Linked DNA regions of Variovorax paradoxus. The protein of the gene in region 1 interacts with the protein of each later gene in a pairwise test. Links are inferred from orthologs where the notes say so. Each region holds a gene or a part of one and is shown in the gene's direction. Other genes may lie near its edges.

Evidence for each region.
Region 2: the proteins of cyoB (region 1) and L3V85_RS17740 interact in binary tests that used the Escherichia coli proteins (3 or more experiments, as listed by UniProt). The link is inferred for Variovorax paradoxus from one-to-one orthologs.

Annotation. Positions count from the first base shown.
Region 1 is NZ_CP091716.1:5,728,438-5,738,653, forward strand. What follows is about bases 4,717-7,681. They hold cyoB (cytochrome o ubiquinol oxidase subunit I), read left to right. Parts: upstream 4,717-5,179; coding sequence 5,180-7,183; downstream 7,184-7,681. Other genes in these bases: cyoA (ubiquinol oxidase subunit II), read left to right, coding at 4,717-5,178; cyoC (cytochrome o ubiquinol oxidase subunit III), read left to right, coding at 7,176-7,681. In the rest of the region: L3V85_RS26575 (TRAP transporter large permease subunit), read left to right, coding at 1-1,845; L3V85_RS26580 (HAD family hydrolase), read right to left, coding at 1,868-2,554; L3V85_RS26585 (MFS transporter), read right to left, coding at 2,638-3,975; more of cyoA, read left to right, coding at 4,153-4,716; more of cyoC, read left to right, coding at 7,682-7,817; cyoD (cytochrome o ubiquinol oxidase subunit IV), read left to right, coding at 7,814-8,221; L3V85_RS26610 (SURF1 family protein), read left to right, coding at 8,221-9,018; L3V85_RS26615 (ATP-binding protein), read left to right, coding at 9,002-10,216. UniProt on the Escherichia coli protein: Cytochrome bo(3) ubiquinol oxidase is the terminal enzyme in the aerobic respiratory chain of E.coli that predominates when cells are grown at high aeration.
Region 2 is NZ_CP091716.1:3,809,056-3,819,305, reverse strand. Bases 3,955-6,953 are described here. They hold L3V85_RS17740 (pyridoxal phosphate-dependent aminotransferase), read left to right. Parts: upstream 3,955-4,867; coding sequence 4,868-6,040; downstream 6,041-6,953. Other genes in these bases: hrpA (ATP-dependent RNA helicase HrpA), read right to left, coding at 6,403-6,953; L3V85_RS17735 (DUF3309 family protein), read left to right, coding at 6,172-6,330; L3V85_RS17745 (CysB family HTH-type transcriptional regulator), read left to right, coding at 3,955-4,871. Also shown: L3V85_RS17765 (leucyl aminopeptidase), read right to left, coding at 1-1,231; LPS export ABC transporter permease LptF, read left to right, coding at 1,253-2,374; LPS export ABC transporter permease LptG, read left to right, coding at 2,371-3,483; L3V85_RS17750 (sirohydrochlorin chelatase), read left to right, coding at 3,480-3,866; more of L3V85_RS17745, read left to right, coding at 3,930-3,954; more of hrpA, read right to left, coding at 6,954-10,188. UniProt on the Escherichia coli protein: Shows aminotransferase activity with methionine and histidine as substrates, and to a lesser extent also with phenylalanine.

The DNA of each region.
Region 1 (10,216 bases):
GCGGCCAACGAGGCGAACCCGGCGTCCTTCACCTCGCGCACGGAACATGTGCTCGGCGTGCTGGTCGACGGCCTGGCCGCCGCGCTGGTGCTGGCCGACGTGGCCGTGCTGCTGGCCGGCGTGGTCGCGCGCTTCGTGCTGCACCAGCCGCTGATCTGGTCGGACGAGCTGGCCTCCATGCTCTTCATCTGGCTGGCGATGCTGGGCGCCGTGGTCGCCCTGCGGCGCGGCGAGCACATGCGCATGACCGCGATGGTGTCCAAGCTGCCGCCGCAGCGCCGCCGGCTTGCGGAGGCGATCGCGCTGTATGCCGCGCTGGCCTTCCTGGCGATGGTGGCGTGGCCGGCCTGGGAGTACGCGTCGGAAGAACGCTTCATCACCACGCCCGCGCTCGACATCTCCAACGCCTGGCGCGCCGCGGCGCTGCCCGTGGGCGTGGTGCTGATGGGCATGTTCGCGGTGCTGCGGCTGTTTCGCGACTTCGACTGGAAGACATCGACCAAGGCCTTTGCCGTGGTCGTCACGCTGATCCTCGCCTTCACGCTGGGGCGCGCGGTGTTCGAGGACCTGGGCCGGCTAAACCTGCTGGTCTTCTTCGTCGGCGTGGTGCTGGCCTGCGTGCTCTGCGGCATTCCCATCGCGTTCGCGTTCGGCCTGGGCACCTTCGGCTATCTGGCGCTGACAACCGACACCGCGCTGCCGGTGATCATCGGGCGCATGGACGAGGGCATGTCGCACCTCATCCTGCTGGCGGTGCCGTTGTTCGTGTTTCTCGGGCTGCTGATCGAGATGACGGGCATGGCGAAGGCGATGGTCGCTTTCCTGGCCAGCCTGCTGGGGCATGTGAAGGGCGGCCTGTCTTATGTGCTGGTCGGCGCGATGTACCTGGTGTCGGGCATCTCGGGCTCGAAGGCGGCGGACATGGCGGCCATTGCGCCCGCGCTGTTTCCGGAGATGAAGAAGCGCGGCGCCGACGAAGGCGAGCTGGTGGCGCTGCTCGCGGCCACCGGCGCACAGACGGAAACCGTGCCGCCCAGCCTGGTGCTCATCACCATCGGCTCGGTCACGGGCGTGTCGATCGCGGCGCTGTTCACGGGCGGGCTGCTGCCGGCGGTGATCCTGGGGCTGATGCTGTGCGTGGTGGTGTTCATGCGCAACCGCCATGAAGACCTCAGCCAGGTCGCGCGCCCGCCGTGGAAACAGGTGATGCGGCTGGCCCTGGTGGCGCTGCCGGCGCTGGCGCTGCCCTTCGTCATCCGTGCCGCCGTGGTCGAGGGCGTGGCGACGGCGACGGAGGTGTCGACCATCGGCATCGTCTACGCGGTGGTGGCGGGGCTGGTGGTGTACCGGCAGTTCGACTGGCGGCGGCTCGGGCCGATGCTGGTGGCCACGGCGTCGCTCTCGGGCGCGATCCTGCTGATCATCGGCACGGCAACGGCCATGGCCTGGGGGCTGACGCAATCGGGCTTCTCGCGCTGGCTGGCCGAAGCCATGGCCAGCCTGCCGGGCGGCGCGCCGATGTTCCTGGCGGTGTCGCTGGTCACCTTCGTGGTGCTGGGTTCGGTGCTGGAGGGCATACCGGCCATCGTGCTGTTCGGACCGCTGCTGTTTCCCATCGCGCGCCAATTGGGCATCCACGAGGTGCACTACGCCATGGTGGTGGTGCTGTCGATGGGGCTGGGCCTGTTCGCGCCGCCGCTGGGCGTGGGCTACTACGCCGCCTGCGCCATCGGGCGGGTGCGGCCGGACGCGGGCATCCGGCCCATCGTCGGCTACATGCTGGCCCTGCTGGTCGGCACCATCGCGGTGGCGGCCATTCCGTGGCTGTCGATCGGGTTCCTCTGATTCGAGGCCCGGCCGGGATTGCTCAGGCGAGCTTTCCGGCCGGCGCCGGCGGGAACCAGCGCGGCAGGTGCGGCACCGCGTCGTGCAGCGACTCGAGCACATGGAACGCCTGGCCGGTGATCGCCTCGGGCGGATGCTTGAGATCGGGCACCACCACGACCCGCAGGCCCGCCGCGAGCGCCGACCTGGCGCCGTTCTCGCTGTCCTCGAAGGCGATGCAGTCTGCCGGCGCCACGCCCAGCCGCTCGGCCGCGAGCAGGTAGAGCGCCGGATCGGGCTTGGCGCGCGTCACCTCGTCGCCGCCCGCGAAGGCCGAGAAATGGTGCAGCAGGCCCAGGCTGCCGAGGCAGGCCTCGATCTGCCGGCGCGTGGACGACGAGGCCACGGCGCAGCGGATGCCCCGCTCGCGCAGGGCGCTCAGGAATTCGGCCGCGCCGGGCTTGATGGGAAAGAGCGGCGCGCCATCCGCGCGCTCGAGCTGCAGATACCGGCGCACGTGCTCGATGGCGTGGCGGTAGGCCTCGGGACCGCCCAGCAGCGACGCGAGGATCTGCTCGGACTCCACGGTGGACAGCCCCACGACCTGCAGGTACTGGCTGTGCGAAAGCTCGATGTCGAGCGTGCGGGCGGCCTCGATCCAGGCGGCCATGATGGGGCGCTCCGAATCGATGAGCAGCCCGTCCATGTCAAAAATTGCGGCGGCGAACATGCGAGGCATCCTAATGAAAAAGGGGCCGAACCGGCCCCTTTGGAAGAAACAACCGCTGCATGCGCTGCGGCTTGGCGGCTTCGTCAGTCGCGTGCCAACGCCCGGTTCAGGCCCAGCGCGGCCAGCGTGGCGACAGCGCCCGACAGCAGGTACACGCTCACGTAGGCCAGGCCGAAGTGCGCCGACAGGCCCAGCGCGACCAGCGGTGCGAAGGCGGCGCCGATCAGCCAGGCCACGTCCGCCGTCAGGGCGGCGCCGACGTAGCGGTACTTGGGCGCGAAGTTCGAGGTCACGGCGCCGGCAGCCTGGCCGTACGACAGGCCCAGGATCACGAAGCCCACCAGGATGAAGATGTCCTGGCCGATGCGGCCGCCGTCGAGCAGCGTGGGGGCGAAACCGCTGAATGCGGCAATCACGGCGGCCAGGCCGCCCAGCGTGAAGCGGCGGCCGATGCGGTCGGCCAGCAGGCCCGAGGCCACGATGCCGGCGGCGCCGAGCACGGCACCGACCATCTGCACGACCAGGAATTCGGTCACGGACTGGTCGGAGTACAGCGTGATCCACGACAGCGGGAACACGGTGATCAGGTGGAACAGCGCGTAGCTGGCCAGCGCGGCGAAGGCGCCGATCAGGATGTTCGAGCCCTGCGAGCCGACCAGTTCGGTCACGCTGGTGGGTTCGAGCTCGCGCTCTTCGAGCAGGCGCGAGTATTCGTCGGTGGCCACCAGGCGCAGGCGGGCGAACAGCGCCACCACGTTGATCGCGAAGGCCACGTAGAAGCTGTAGCGCCAGCCCCAGTCGAGGAAGTCTTCCGACGGCAGGCTCGAATACAGGTACGCGAACAGTGCGCTGGCAATGAAGAAGCCGATGGGCGCGCCCAGCTGGCCCAGCATGGCGTACCAGCCGCGACGGTTGGCGGGCGCGTTCAACGCGAGCAGCGAAGGCAGGCCGTCCCACGAACCGCCCAGTGCCAGGCCCTGGCCGAAGCGGAAGACCGACAGCAGCACGATGGCCGTGAAGCCCAGGCTGGCATAGCCCGGCAGGAAGGCGATGCCGGCGGTGGAGGTGCCGAGCACGAAAAGCGCCAGAGTCAGCTTGGCTTCCCGCCCGAAACGTCGCTGGATGGCCATCGAGATGACAGTTCCGAACGGACGCGCGATGAAGGCGAACGAGAAAATCAGGAAAGAGTAGAGAACGCCTTCGAGATGTTGCTCGAACGGGAAGAAAACCGCAGGAAACACCAGCACCGAGGCGATGCCGTAGACGAAAAAGTCGAAATATTCGGAGGCGCGGCCGATGATCACGCCGACCGCGATTTCGCCGGGGGCGATGTGCGAGTGGTCGTCACCCTGCCGGGCACCGGTTTCGGGCGAGTTCGGCAGCGGATGGGCGCCTTGCGGACTGATGCTGGACGTCGTCATTGCTTCTGTAATTCGGGTGTCACCTGGGGAAGTGACACATAGGATCATGGACAGTCTATAGCGTCTCACCGAAACACATTTACCGCCATAGGACAAAACGTCCAATAGGCGAAACCCGTCTTCAGGCGTAGATTGTGGGGTCTTTTTGCGTCGCCCCCGCACCTCTTTTCCCCCGGCATGCACATCCTCAAGAACCTTCGCCGATCGCTCCTGCTGCTTCCCGCCGTCCTCCTGGCGGGCTGCAACACGGTGCTGATGAACCCATCCGGCGACATCGCCCATCAGCAGGGACGACTCATCGTCGTCTCCACCGTGCTGATGCTGATCATCATCATCCCGGTGATCGCCCTGACCATCTTCTTCGCCTGGCGCTACCGCCAGTCGAACAAGGAGGCCACCTACAGCCCCGACTGGGACCACTCCACCCAGCTCGAGCTGGCGATCTGGGCGGCGCCGCTGCTCATCATCATCGCGCTGGGCGCGATCACCTGGATCAGCACCCACGTGCTCGACCCCTACCAGCCGCTGCGCCGCCTCGACGCCCAGCGCCCGATCCCCGCGGACACCAAGCCGCTGGTGGTCGAAGTGGTGGCACTCGACTGGAAGTGGCTGTTCATCTACCCCGAACAGGGCATCGCCACGGTGAACGAGCTGGCCGCCCCGGTGGACCGCCCGATCAGCTTCAAGATCACGGCCTCCTCGGTCATGAACTCCTTCTTCATTCCCGCGCTGGCCGGCCAGATCTACGCCATGCCGGGCATGGAGACCAAGCTGCACGCGGTGATCAACAAGCCGGGCGAGTTCGACGGCTTCTCCGCCAACTACAGCGGTGCCGGCTTCTCGGGCATGCGCTTCAAGTTCCACGGCCTGAGCGACGGCGACTTCGACCAGTGGGTCCAGAAGGTCAAGTCCGGCAAGGACGGCGAACTCACCCGCGAGCTCTACAAGAAGCTCGAGGCCCCCAGCGAGCGCGAGCCCGTGCGCCACTACGCCGCCGTGGATCCCGCCCTGTACGACGCCATCCTGAACCTGTGCGTGGACCGCAACAAGATGTGCATGAAGGAAATGATGGCGATCGACGCCGACGGCGGCATGGGCAAGCCCGGCGCCTTCAACGTCGCCACCAAGCAAGCCTGGCTGACCGACTCCCTCGACTCGCCCAAGCGCAAGTACGTCACCGCGATGTGCACCACCGAAGAATAAGATGTTGCAGAACCTAGACCTGACGAAGCTCGTCTTCGGCCGCCTCACCTGGGAGGCGATTCCCTACCACGAGCCGATCCTGCTCGCGACCTTCGCGGGCGTGGTGCTGGGCGGCATCGCCGTCCTCGGCGCACTGACCTACTTCAAGCTGTGGGGCATGCTGTGGCGCGACTGGATCACCAGCATCGACCACAAGAAGATCGGCATCATGTACATCATCCTGGGCCTGGTGATGCTGCTGCGCGGCTTCGCCGACGCCCTGATGATGCGGGCCCAGCAGGCCATGGCCTTCGGCGACAACGCGGGCTTCCTGCCGCCGCACCACTACGACCAGGTCTTCACCGCCCACGGCGTGATCATGATCTTCTTCGTGGCGATGCCGCTGGTCACGGGCCTCATGAACTTCGTGGTGCCGCTGCAGATCGGCGCGCGCGACGTGGCCTTCCCGTTCCTGAACAACTTCAGCTTCTGGATGACCACCTTCGGCGCCGGCCTGGTGATGGCGTCGCTGTTCGTCGGCGAGTTCGCCAAGACCGGCTGGCTGGCCTACCCGCCGCTGTCGGGCATCCTCTACAGCCCCGACGTGGGGGTCGACTACTACATATGGTCGTTGCAGATAGCGGGGGTGGGCACATTGCTGTCCGGCGTAAACCTGCTGGCGACCATCGTCAAGATGCGCGCACCCGGCATGACCATGATGAAGATGCCCGTCTTCACCTGGACCGCCCTGTGCACCAACGTTCTGATCGTCGCCGCCTTCCCGGTGCTGACCGCCGTGCTGGCCCTGCTGTCGCTCGACCGCTACGCAGGCACCAACTTCTTCACGAACGACATGGGCGGCAACGCCATGATGTACGTGAACCTGATCTGGATCTGGGGCCACCCCGAGGTGTACATCCTGATCCTGCCGGCCTTCGGCATCTTCTCGGAAGTGGTCTCCACGTTCTCCGGCAAGCGCCTGTTCGGCTACGCCTCCATGGTTTACGCCACGGTCGTGATCACCATCCTGTCGTACCTCGTCTGGCTGCACCACTTCTTCACCATGGGCTCCGGCGCCAGCGTGAACTCGTTCTTCGGCATCACGACGATGATCATCTCGATCCCGACAGGGGCGAAGATCTTCAACTGGCTCTTCACCATGTACCGCGGCCGCATCCGTTTCGAGCTGCCCATGATGTGGACCATCGGCTTCATGATCACCTTCGTGATCGGCGGCATGACCGGCGTGCTGCTGGCCGTTCCCCCGGCCGACTTCGTGCTGCACAACAGCCTATTCCTGATCGCCCACTTCCACAACGTGATCATCGGCGGCGTGCTGTTCGGCATGCTGGCGGGCATCACCTACTGGTTCCCGAAGGCCTTCGGCTACAAGCTCGACCCGTTCTGGGGCAAGTGCTCGTTCTGGTTCTGGATCGTCGGCTTCTGGTTCGCCTTCATGCCGCTGTACATCCTGGGCCTGATGGGCGTGACCCGCCGCATGAGCCACTTCCAGGACATGTCGCTGCAGATCTGGTTCCAGGTCGCCGCCTTCGGCGCCGTGCTGATCGCGCTGGGCATCGCCTCGTTCATCATCCAGCTGGTGGTGAGCTTCATCCGCCGCGAATCGCTGCGCGACACCACGGGCGACCCGTGGAACGGCCGCACGCTGGAATGGTCGACCTCGTCGCCCCCGCCGGCCTACAACTTCGCGTTCACGCCGCGCGTGCACGACAACGATGCATGGTCCGACATGAAGGCACGCGGCTACGAGCGTCCGCTGGAAGGCTTCAGCCCGATCCACATGCCCAAGAACACGGCCGCCGGCTTCATCATCGCTGCGCTGGCTGCGGTGTGCGGCTTCGCGCTGATCTGGCAGATGTGGCTCGTGGCAGGCATCGGCTTCGTCGCCATGCTCGCCGCCACGATCATCCATACCTTCAACTACAAGCGCGACTACCACATCCCCACGGAAGAAGTCGTCCGCACCGAAGACGCGCGCACGCGCCTGCTGGCTGCCAATGTCTAATAACACCGCTCTTTCTTCCGCCGCCGTGACCGCGCCAGCGTTCGACGTCTTCAACGTCCGCAACGAAGACCATCATCCGGAGAACGGAACCCTGCTGGGGTTCTGGCTCTACCTGATGAGCGACTGCCTGATCTTCGCCTGCCTGTTCGCGGTGTACGGCGTGCTGGGCCGCAGCTACGCGGCCGGTCCCTCGGGCGCCGACCTGTTCGACCTGCCGCTGGTGGCGATCAACACCTCGCTGCTGCTGCTGTCGTCCATCACGTACGGCTTTGCCATGCTGCAGATGCAGCAGCGCCGCATGGGCGGCGTGCTGGTCTGGCTGGCCATCACCGGCTTGCTGGGCGCGGGCTTCATCGGCCTGGAGCTGTATGAATTCGCGCACCTGATCCACGAAGGCGCCGGCCCGCAACGCAGCGCGTTCCTGTCGTCGTTCTTCGCGCTGGTGGGCACCCACGGCCTGCACGTGACCTTCGGCATCGTCTGGCTCATCGTGCTGATGATCCAGCTGCCCAAGCACGGCTTCACCGCCGCCAACCGCCGCCGCCTGATGTGCCTGTCGATGTTCTGGCACTTTCTGGACGTGGTCTGGATCGGCGTCTTCACCTTCGTGTACCTGATGGGATCGCTGCAATGAGCGCGCATATCGAAACCGCCGGCCATGGCGCACATGGCCACGACAGCCATGACCACCACGACGATGGTCCGGTGAGCCACAGCACCTTCAAGGGCTACATGACCGGCTTCGTGCTGGCCGTGATCCTCACCGCCATTCCGTTCTGGATCGTGATGGCCAAGGTGTTCGACAAGCCGAACACCACCGCCCTCGTCATCCTGGCCTTCGCCGTGGTGCAGATCGTGGTGCACATGATCTATTTCCTGCACATGGACGCCAAGTCCGAAGGCGGCTGGAACATGCTGGCGCTGATCTTCACGCTCGTTGTCGTCGTCATCACGCTGGCCGGTTCACTGTGGGTCATGTACCACATGAACACGAACATGATGCCGCACTCGATGCACGACATGAAGAACATGCCCTGATGGCGCCGGCAGTCCGCCAGCGTTCCACCGCCGCACGGGTGGCGCTGGCGGTCTTCGCCGCCCTCGCCTTCTGCGGCTTCCTCGCGCTCGGCACCTGGCAGGTCGAGCGCAGGGCCTGGAAACTGGATCTCATCGCCCGCGTCGACCAACGCGTGCACGCCCCGGCCGGTACGGCCCCCGGGCGAAACGAATGGCCCACCGTCAACGCGGCCAACGACGAATACCGGCACATCCGCATCGCCGGCACTTTCCTCCACGACAAAGAAACGCTGGTGCAAGCCAGCACCCGGCTCGGCGCCGGCTTCTGGGTGCTGACCCCGCTGAAGGCAGCCGACGGCACCGTGGTGCTGGTCAACCGGGGCTTCGTGCCTCCCGAGGCGCGTGAGCGCTCTGCCCGCACCGCGTCCGAGCCCCAGGGCGAGACCACCGTGGCCGGCTTGCTGCGCCTGACCGAGCCCAAGGGCGGCTTCCTGCGCAAGAACGACCCGGCGGCCGACCGCTGGTTCTCGCGCGACGTGCAGGCCATCGCCACCGCGCGCGGCCTGGCTGACGTGGCACCCTATTTCGTCGACGCCGAGGCCACGCCCGCCGCAGCCACCGCACAGCCCACCGACACCCCCGCGTGGCCCGCCGCCGGCCTGACCGTCATCGCCTTCCCCAACAGCCACCTCGTCTACGCATTGACCTGGTATGGCCTGGCGCTGATGGTGCTGATCGCCGCCTGGTTCGTGCGGCGCAGCGAAAATGCGGGCGATGCCGACGCCCGCCCCGCCCCACAAGATGCCCGCCGCGACTGAGGCCGTCGCGGTCGCGGGGGAGCTTCACGCCCCCCGCGCCGGCGTCGCCAGCCTCGATAACGCCACCGGCCACCAGAACATGCAGCAGCTGATCCAGCTGCGCTGGTTTGCCGTCGTCGGGCAGGTGGTCACCATCCTCGTGGTGCACTACGGCTTCGCCATCCGGCTGCCGCTGGACCACATGCTGCAGGTGCTGACCTGCCTGGCCCTCTTCAACATGGTGAGCCTGCTGCGCGCGCGCAGCCACCGGCGCGTGACCAACGGCGAACTGTTCCTCGCGCTCCTGGTCGACGTGGCCACGCTCACCGCCCAGCTCTACCTGAGCGGCGGCGCCACCAACCCCTTCGTGTTCCTGTTCCTGCTGCAGGTGACGCTGGGCGCGGTGCTGCTGAAGGCCTGGTCGACCTGGACCATCGTGGTCATCACCAGCATCTGCTTCGCGGGGCTGGCGTTGTTCTCGCGCCCGCTCGCGCTGCCGCTGGACCACAACCGGGGCCTGTGGAGCCCCTACATCCAGGGCATGCTGGTGTGCTTCGCGCTGAACGCGGCGCTGCTGGTGATCTTCATCACCCGCATCAGCCGCAACCTGCGCGCCCGCGACGCGCGGCTGGCCGACCTGCGCCAGCGCGCCTCCGAAGAAGAACACATCGTGCGCATGGGCCTGCTGGCCTCGGGCGCGGCGCACGAGCTGGGCACGCCGCTGGCCACGCTGGCCGTGATCCTGGGCGACTGGCGCCGGCTGCCGCATTTCAGCTCCGACCCCGAACTGCTGACAGAAGTGGCCGAGATGGAACTGCAGATCCAGCGCTGCAAGAGCATCGTGAGCGGCATCCTGCTGTCGGCCGGCGAGGCGCGCGGCGAATCGTCCGAAGAGACCACCGTCAGCACCTTCCTGGACGACCTGATCGAAGAGTGGCGCACCACCCGCCCTATCGAGGACTTCGAGTACGACAACCACTTTGGCCGGGACCTGCCCATGGTCTCCGACTCCGCCCTCAAGCAGATGATCTGCAACGTGCTGGACAATGCCCTGGAGGCGTCGCCGCACTGGCTGCGCCTGGAGGCGGCGCACGACGCCGACGCGCTGACGATCACGGTCACGGACGCGGGCCCCGGCTTCCTGCCGGCCATCCTGAAGGAGTTCGGCAAACCCTACCAGTCGAGCAAGGGCCGCCCCGGCGGCGGGCTGGGGCTGTTC
Region 2 (10,250 bases), 1.9 Mb from region 1 along the record:
GGCCCTCGGCGTAGTCGTCGTCCAGCGGCAGGCGCCAGCAGCGGTCTTGCGAGGCTTCACCGGCGGTTTCCAGCGCGGCGGCCAGCGTTTCGTCGCTGGAGAACAGGCCGCTGCGCACGCCGCCGAGCGCCACCACGCAAGCACCGGTCAGCGTGGCGATGTCGATCACCGCGGTGGGGTCGAAGCGCTTGGCATAGGTGAGCGCGTCGCAAAGAATCAGGCGGCCTTCGGCATCGGTGTTGAGCACTTCGATGGTCTGGCCGCTCATGCTGGTGACCACGTCGCCCGGCTTGACCGAGCGGCCGTCGTTCATGTTCTCGCACGACGGAATCAGGCCGACGACGTTGATCGCGGGCTGGATGTCGCCGAGCGCACGGAAGGTGCCCAGCACGCTCGCAGCGCCGCACATGTCGAACTTCATCTCGTCCATTTCGGCGGCGGGCTTGAGCGAAACGCCGCCGGTATCGAAGGTGATGCCCTTGCCGACCAGCACCACGGGCGCCTGGTCCTTGGGGCCGCCCTGGTAGCGCAGCACGATGAAGCGCAGCGGCTCGGCAGAGCCCTGCGCCACCGCCATGAACGAGCCCATGCCGAGCTTCTCGACTTCCTTCGGGCCCAGCACTTCGCACTTGATCTTGGGCAGCTTGGCCAGCCCCTTGGCGGCCTCGCCCAGCAGCGTGGGCGTGGCGTGGTTGGCGGGGCGGTTGCCCCACTCCTTGGCCAGCTCGATACCCCGCACGGTGGCGCGGGCATCGTTGAAAGCGCCGGTAACAGCTGTCGCATCGGCCACACCGACGCTCAGGTTGCGGATGCTGCGCGGCTCGGCCTTCGACTTGGTGGTGGTGTAGACATAGCTGGCATCGGCCGCCGCCGTGACGGCGCAAGCCACCGCCGCGCCGTCCGCGGGCTGCGCGAACACAAGAACCACCCGCTTCGGCCCATGGGCCTTGGCCGCGTTGACCGCCGCCGCGACGCCGCTGCGCACCGACGCGGGCTTGCCGTCGCCGATGGCCGCGAACACCACGCGGGCCGCCACGACGTCGTCGGGGCGGTACAGCGTGAGGAGTTTTCCGGCCTTGTCGGGCAGGTCCCCGGCCTTGCGGGCACTGGCGGCCAGCACGGAAAGCGGGTCTTTGGTGGTGAGCGGGGCGCTGCCGACGAGCACGATCAGGACATCGGATTTCTCGGCTGCGGCCTGGGCGACGGTGAGGGTCTTGAGTTGAAAGTCCATAATCCTTTTTTTCCTCGAACGATGTTATTCCATTCTTCCCTACGCAAGGAGCTGTCCCGCAGCTTCGGAGCGACCCTCGTGGTTCTGGTCACCATCGTGATGACCATGATGCTCATCCGTACCCTCGGGCTCGCGTCCAAGGGCAGTGTGAACCCGCAGGAGGTGTTCCTGGTCATGGCCTACACGGTGCTAGGCTACATGCCGACCATCCTGAGCCTGAGCCTGTTCATCGCCATCGTCGGGACGCTCTCGCGCATGTACCGCGACAGCGAAATGGTCATCTGGTTCTCCAGCGGCCGCGGCCTCATGGACTTCGTGAAGCCCCTGTTTCGCTTCGCCTGGCCGGTGCTGATCCTGATCGCGGTGATGGCGCTGGTCGGCTGGCCGTGGGCCAACTCGCAGACCATCGGCATGCGCAAGCAGTACGAGCAGCGCAGCGACATCGAGCGCGTGGCGCCCGGCGAATTCCGCGAATCCGCGGGCCGCGTGCGGGTGTTCTTCATCGACAAGGAGACGCCTGACAACTCCAAGGCCACCAACGTCTTCATCTGGTCGGTCGAGCGCAACATGCAGATCACCACCTCGGCGCGCAGCGGCAGCATCGAGAACATCGGCGACTCCCGCTACCTGCTGCTCAACAACGGCCAGCGGCTGGAGCAGCCGATGGCCAACACCGGCCTGAAGATCAGCGAATTCAAGACCTACGGCACCCGCGCCGGCGGCAGCGACGGCCTCACGAACGACGCCACGCCGTCGCGCGCACGCACCACGCTTTCGCTGCTGACCGACCCGAGCGACATGAGCCGGGGCGAGCTGGCCTGGCGCATCGGCATGCTGCTGACCGCCGTCAACTTCGTGCTGCTGGCGCTGAACGTCTCCAGCGCCAACCCCCGCGTCGGCCGCAGCGGCAACCTGCTGCTGGCGCTGTTCGCCTTCGTCGTCTACTACAACATGCTCAACCTGGGCCAGAGCTGGATCAGCTCGGGCCGCTTCAGCATGGGCGGCTTCATGCTGCTGCTGCACGGCGGCGTGCTCGCGATCAACCTCGCGTGGCTGACCGCGCGCCAGAACAACTGGGGCCGCCGCGCCAGAAAAGTCCGCGCCGCCGCGCCGACCATTGCCAAGATCGAACCCACCACGTGAAAACGATAAGACGCCTGATCTACGTGGAGGTGCTGAAGTCCGTCGCGTTCGTGACGCTCGGCTTCCTGAGCCTCTTTTTCTTCTTCGACTTCGTCGACGAGCTGCAGTCCATCGGCAAGCCGGACAGCCTCAACTACGGGCCCATGCAGGCGCTGATCTACGTGGCCCTGCTGATTCCGAGCCACCTGTACGAACTGCTGCCGATCACCGTGCTGATCGGCTCCATCTTCGTGATGGCGCGGCTCGCGCAAAGCTCCGAATACACCATCCTGCGCACCAGCGGCCTGGGACCGTGGCGCGCGCTGCGCACCCTGCTGCTGCTGGGCCTGAGCTTCGTCGTGCTGACCTTCGCGATCGGCGACTACGTGGCGCCCACCTCGGAGCGCACCGGCCAGTTGCTCAAGGCGCGCTACCAGGGCACCTATTCCCTGGCGGGCAACACCGGCGCCTGGCTCAAGGAAAAGCGCGGCGACGTCTCGTATGCGGTGAATGTGCTGGCCATCGACCGCGGCGGCGCGCTCAAGAGCCCCCGCATCTTCGAGTTCGACGACAAGGGCTACATCAAGACGCAGACGCTCGCGGCCTCGGCCCGCATCGGCGGCGACGGCCACTGGATACTGACCGACGTCGACCAGCAGCACTACGACACGCAAGGCGCCGCCGACCGGGCGCACATCGTCAGCACCAAGATTCCCGAGCTGAACTGGCCGACCTCGCTGACCGCCGAGATGGTGTCGGTGGCCCTGCTGCGCCCCGACCGCATGAGCACGATCGACCTGTTCGACTACATCCGCCACCTCGACGCCAACGGCCAGACCGCCCAGCGCTACGAGATCGAGTTCTGGCGCAAGGTGTTCTATCCGCTGTCGTGCCTGGTGATGGTGGTTCTCGCCCTGCCCTTCGCCTACCTGCACTTCCGCCAGGCCGGCATCACGACCTATGTGTTCGGCGGCGTGATGATCGGCATCAGCTTCTTCCTGCTGAACAACGTGTTCGGCTACCTCGGCAACCTCGGCAACTGGTCGCCATGGCTCACGGCCGCGGCGCCGGGGCTGATCTACTCGGTGATGTCGTTGACGGCCTTCAGTTGGCTGGTCCTGAGACGATGACGGCGCCAACCCGGGGCAGGCAGATCCAGGGCATCGTCCTGCTGGCGCACGGCTCGCGAGACGAGCGCTGGCGCGAACCCATCGAAGCCGTGGCCGCGCGCGTAACCAGCCGCGCACCCGACGCGCTCGTGGCCTGCGCGTACATGGAACTGGCCGCGCCCGACCTTCCCACGGCGGTCGCGGCCCTGGTCACCGCCGGTGCCACCGCCGTCCGGCTGGTTCCGCTTTTCCTCGGCATGGGCAAACACGCCCGCGAAGACCTGCCGCAACAGGTCGACGCGCTGCGCCAGCGCTGGCCGGCCATCGACATCTCGCTGGCCCGGATCGTGGGCGAGGAGCCCGAACTGGTCGACCTGCTGGCCAAAATTGCAATCAAAAACTGAAGATCCGGCAATTTCGATAGATTCCGAAGGCATAATGAATTCCGCAATAAGACGGAATTTGATATGAATCTGCATCAGTTCAAGTTTGTTCAGGAAGCCGTGCGGCGCAACCTGAACCTCACCGAGGCGGCCAAGGCACTCCATACCTCGCAGCCTGGTGTTTCCAAGGCGATCATCGAGCTCGAGGAAGAACTGGGCGTTGAAATCTTCGCGCGCCACGGCAAGCGGCTCAAGCGCGTTACCGAGCCGGGCCAGCATGTCATTGCCAGCATCGAACTCATCATGCGAGAGGTGGGCAACCTCAAGCGCATCGGCGAGCAGTTCAGCGCGCAGGACAGCGGCACCCTTTCGATCGCCACCACCCACACCCAGGCGCGCTACGTGCTGCCGGTGCCCGTGGCCAACCTGCGCGAGGCCTACCCCAAGGTCAACGTGAGCCTGCACCAAGGCTCGCCCGACCAGGTGGCGCGCATGGTGATCGACGAAATCGCCGAAATCGGCATCGCCACCGAATCGCTCGACGGCTACGCCGAGCTGGTCACCCTGCCCTGCTACGAATGGCAGCACGTGCTGGTGCTGCCCAAGGACCATCCGCTGGCCGCCAAGGAGCGCATTTCGCTCGAAGACCTGGCGAGCGAGCCGATCATCACGTACCACCCGTCGTTCACCGGCCGCACGCGCATCGACCATGCCTTCGCGCAGAAGAAGCTCACGCCGCGCATCGCGCTGGAAGCCATCGACTCCGACGTGATCAAGACCTACGTGCGCCTCGGCCTGGGTGTGGGCATCGTGGCCGAGATGGCGGTGCGCGACGAGTCGAACGCCGACCTCGTGGTGCGCCCCATGGGCCATGTGTTCGGCCAGAATATCGCCCGCGTCGCCTTCAAGCGCAGCGCCTACCTGCGCAACTTCGTCTTCAAGTTCGCCGAGCTGCTCTCCGACCGCCTAGACCGCAACCTGATCGCCAAGGCCCTGAGCGGCCACCAACAAGACTACGAGCTATGAGCACAGTTCACGCCCCACGCACGCCCGAAGTGGGCACCAAGCTGCCCTCCGTCGGCACCACCATCTTCACGGTCATGTCGACCCTGGCGGCAGAGAAGAACGCGGTCAACCTGGGCCAGGGCTTTCCGGACTTCAACTGCGACCCGAAACTGCTCGAAGACGTGACGGCGGCCATGGCCGCGGGCCACAACCAGTACCCGCCGATGCCGGGCATTCCGGCGCTGCGCGAGGCCATCGCCGCCAAGATCTCGGCGCTGTACGGTCACGGCTACAGCGCGGCCACTGAAATCACCGTCACCGCCGGCGCCACGCAGGCCATCATCACGGCCATCCTCGCCGTGGTGCGCCCGGGCGACGAAGTGATCGTGCTGGAGCCCTGCTACGACAGCTACGTGCCCAACATCGAGCTGGCCGGCGGCAGCGTGGTGCGCGTGCCGCTCGTGCCCGGCACCTTCCGCCCCGACTTCGACAAGATCGCCGCCGCGCTCACGCCGCGCACGCGCGCCATCATCATCAACACGCCGCACAACCCGAGCGCCACGGTCTGGACCGAGGCCGAGATGCGCAAGCTCGAGGAACTGCTCGCCCCAACCGACGTGTTCGTGATCAGCGACGAGGTCTACGAGCACATGGTGTTCGACCAGGCGCGGCACGAGAGCGTGGCGCGCTTCCCGGGCCTGGCGGCGCGCAGCTTCATCGTCAGCAGCTTCGGCAAGACTTATCACGTCACCGGCTGGAAGGTCGGTTTCGTGGCCGCGCCGGCGCCGCTGATGGCCGAGTTCCGCAAGGTGCACCAGTTCAACGTGTTCACCGTGAACACGCCGATGCAGCACGCGCTCGCGCGCTACATGGCCGAGCCCGCGCCCTACCTGGAACTGCCGGCTTTCTACCAGCGCAAGCGCGACCTGTTCGCCGCCGGCCTGGCCGAGAAGACGCGCTTCAAGCTGCTGCGCAGCGAAGGCAGCTACTTCCAGTGCGTCGACATCTCGGCGGTGAGCGACCTGTCGGAAGCCGATTTCTGCCTCTGGCTCACCAGCGAGATCGGCGTGGCGGCGATTCCGCTGTCGGCCTTCTACGGCAACGGCTTCGATCAGCGGGTGGTGCGCTTCTGCTTCGCCAAGAAGGACGAAACGCTGCTCGCCGCGCTGGAGCGACTCGCGCGCCTCTGACGGCAAACCGGCAAGGCGCCGACACCGGCGGTAGGACTTTGGATGACCGCCGAAGAGGCTGCTATCCGGCGATCCGCGCGACACGCCAGGGCGAGCATCAAAGCTCATCACAACAACGCCCTGGAGAAAACATGTCGCTCTCGTTCATTCTGCTGATCGTTCTGATCCTGGTACTGATAGGCGCGCTGCCGAGCTGGGGCTATAGCCGGTCCTGGGGCTATGGTCCCAGCGGCGGCGTCGGCCTGATCGTGCTGATCGTCGTGATCCTCGTGCTCATGGGACGCATATAGGCACGAGCGGCCCATGAACTGAAAAAGCCCGCGACCGCGGGCTTTTTTTCGTCCGTCGGGCGCCGCTGGCGATCAGGCCTGCAGCTGCGCCCAGGCCTTGTCCAGCCGCTTCACGCTCACCGGCTGGGGCGTGCGCAGTTCCTGCGCGAAAAAGCTCACCCGCAGCTCCTCCAGCAGCCAGCGGAATTCGAGCATGCGGTCGTCGACCACGCCCTTGCGCTCGGCCACCAGGCGCCAGTAGCGCTGGTCCTGCGGCTTCAGTTCCGCGAGCTTCGCGGCATCGCGCGCCGGGTCCGCGCGCAGCTTGTCAAGCCGCAGCACGATGGCCTTGAGGTAGCGCGCGAAGTGCTGCAGCTGCGTCCACGGCGCATCGGCAATGAAGCGCTTGCCGACCAGCCGCTGCAGTTGCTGCGCGGCGTCCTGCACCGCGTCGGGCTGGATCTTCGTGTCCTTGATCTTGCGCGCGGCGGCGGCGTATTCGATGAGGATGGTCGACGCGAGCCGAGCCACCTCGTTCGCGATCAAGGTGAGCCGGCCGCGGCCTTCGTCCAGCCGTTTCTTGAAAGCGAACTCGTCGGTCGGCAGCGGCTCCTGCAGGAATGCGCGGTCGATCGCCACGTCGATGATCTGCGTGCGCAGCTCTTCGGAGGTGCCGAGCGGCATGTAGGCCACGGACATCTTCTGCAGGTCGGGGATGTTCTTCTCGAGGTACTTGAGCGCGTCTTTCAGCTGCAGCGCGAACAGGCGGCGCAGGCCGGCGCGGTGCTTGGCGGCGGCCACGGCCGGCTCGTCGAACACCTCGATGGTCACGGCGTCGCCCTCGTCGCGCAGCGCCGGAAAGCCGATCAGCGACTGCGAGCCGCGCCGCACTTCCATCAGCTCGGGCAGCTCGCCGAAAGTCCAGCTCGTGTAGCGCTGGCCGGCCGGCAACGCCGCGGGCGCGGGCGCGCTGGAAGCCTTCGCGGGCGTCTTCGAGCCCTGATCCGACGAAGCCGCGTCCTTCTTCTCCGGCGACGCTTTCACGTTCAGCCCCGCCAGCGCCTGGAACGCGCCGCGCGCCTGCGCACCGAGTTCGGCCTTCAGCGCACCAAGGTTGCGCCCCATGCCCAGTTGCCGCCCGTGCTCGTCGATCACGCGCAGGTTCATGAACAGGTGCGGCGGCAGCATGTCGAGCTTGAAGTCGGCGCGCTTGACGTCGATGCTGGTCATGTCGCGCACGCGCTTGAGCAGCACGTCGGTCAGCGAGCCGGTGCCGAACAGCTCTGGCACCGACAGCTCCTCCGCCAGCTTGCCGGCGGACTCGGGCAGCGGCACCAGCCGCGAACGCGGGCGCTGCGGCAGGCTCTTGAGCAGCGCCTGGATCTTGTCCTTCAGCATGCCCGTCACCAGCCACTCGCAGCGCTCCTCGCTCACCTGGTTGAGCACGAACAGCGGAACGCTGACCGTGAGGCCGTCTTTCGCGTCGCCCGGCTCATGCAGGTAGCTGGCGGCGCAATCGACACCGCCGAGCCGCAGCGTCGGCGGGAACGACTGGGTCGTGATGCCCGCCGCCTGATGGCGCATCAGCTCGTCGCGCGTGAGGTACAGCAGGCGCGGCTGTTCTCTCGAGGCGTGGCGATACCAGTTCTCGAAGGTGATGCCGCTCGCCACGTCGGCGGGCAACTGCGCGTCGTAGAAGACGAAGATCAGCTCGTCGTCGACCAGCACGTCCTGCCGGCGCGACTTGTGCTCCAGCCCCTCGACCTCGCGCACCAGCTTGCGGTTGGCCGTGAGGAACGGGAACTTGCTTTCCCACTGCCCGCCGACCAGCGCCTCGCGAATGAAGATCTCGCGCGCCGCGACCGGATCGACCTTGGTGAAGTCGACGCGCCGGCCGCTGTAGACCACCAGGCCGTACAGCGTCGCGCGCTCCAGCGCCGAGACCTGCGCGCCCTTCTTCTCCCAGTGCGGGTCGAGCAGTTGCTTCTTCAGCAGATGCCCCGCCACCTGTTCGAGCCACTGCGGCTCGATGTTGGCGACGCCGCGCCCGAAGAGCCGCGTGGTCTCGACCAGCTCGGCCGCCACGATCCAGCGGCCCGGCTTCTTCTTCAGGTGCGCGCCCGGGTGCTTGTAGAACTTGATGCCACGCGCGCCTAGATACGCCTCGTCGTCCTCCAGCTTCCAGCCCACGTTGCCCAGCAGGCCGGCGAGCATCGACAGGTGCAGCGGCTCGTAGCCCGCGGGCTCGGCGTTGATGCGCCACTTGTGCTCGGTGACCACCGTGAGCAGCTGCGAATGGATGTCGCGCCATTCGCGCACACGGCGGATGTTGATGAAGTTCTGGCGCAGCAGCTGCTCGTACTGGCGGTTGCTGAGCTTGTGCGTATCGCCGTGGCCGCCGCGCGCGTCGGCGATCCATTTCCACAGGCGCAGGTAGCCGCTGAATTCGCTCTTCTCGTCGTCGAATTTCGAATGCGCCTGGTCGGCCTGCTGCTGCGCGTCCATCGGGCGGTCGCGCACGTCCTGCACGCTGAGGGCCGAGGCGATGATCAGCACTTCTTCGAGCGCACCGCGCGCGCGTGCTTCCAAAATCATGCGGCCCACGCGCGGGTCGAGCGGCAGCCGGGACAGCTCGGCGCCGGTGTGCGTGAGTTCGTTGGCGTCGTCGACCGCGCCGAGCTCGTTCAGCAGCTGGTAGCCGTCGGCAATCGCGCGCGGAGACGGCGCCTCCAGGAACGGAAAGCGCGCCACGTCGCCCAGGCGCAGCGACTTCATCCGCAGGATGACGCCGGCCAGCGAAGAACGCAGGATTTCCGGATCGGTGAAGCGCGGGCGGCCTTCGAAGTCTTTTTCGTCGTACAGGCGGATGCAGATGCCGTTCGCCACCCGCCCGCAGCGGCCCGCGCGCTGGTTGGCCGCGGCCTGGCTGATCGGCTCGACCAGCAGTTGCTCGACCTTGCTGCGGAAGCTGTAGCGCTTGACACGCGCCGTGCCGGTATCGATCACGTAACGGATGCCCGGCACCGTGAGCGAAGTCTCGGCCACGTTGGTGGCCAGCACGATGCGCCGGCCGTTGTGGCTTTCGAAGATGCGGTCCTGCTCCGGGCCCGACAGGCGAGCGAAAAGCGGCAGCACCTCGGCACTGCGGAACAGCGGTTGGTGGCTGACGTGGCGGCGCAGGTGGTCGGCGGCCTCGCGAATCTCGCGCTCGCCGGGCAGGAAGATCAGGATGTCGCCCGCGTTGTGCGGGTCGCGCCAGAGCTCGTCGACCGCATCGGCAATGGCGTCGTTCAGGTCGTGCTCGCGCGACTCCTCGAACGGACGGTAGCGCTGCTCCACCGGGAAGGTGCGGCCCGACACCATGATGGTCGGCGCCGGCCCCTTGGCGGAGGCGAAATGCTGGGCGAAGCGGTCGGCATCGATGGTGGCCGAGGTGACGATCACCTTCAGGTCGGGCCGGCGCGGAAGAATCTCGCGCAGGTAGCCCAGCAGGAAGTCGATGTTCAGCGAGCGCTCGTGCGCCTCGTCGATGATGAGCGTGTCGTAGGCCTTCAGCAGCGGATCGGTCTGCGTCTCGGCCAGCAGAATGCCGTCGGTCATCAGCTTGACCGAGGCATCGCGCGACAGGCGGTCCTGGAAGCGCACCTTGAAGCCGACCACGTCGCCCAGCGGCGTCTTCAGTTCCTCGGCGATGCGCTTGGCCACCGAGCTGGCGGCAATGCGTCGCGGCTGCGTGTGGCCGATGAGCCGGCCCTTGCCAGGTTCGGCGTTGAGCTTGCCGCGGCCCAGCGCGAGCGCGATCTTGGGCAGCTGCGTGGTCTTGCCCGAGCCCGTTTCGCCGCACACGATCACGACCTGGTGCGCCGAGATGGCGGCCATGATCTCGTCGCGCCTGCCCGAGACAGGAAGCGATTCGGGAAATTCGATGCGGAGGGGTGTCG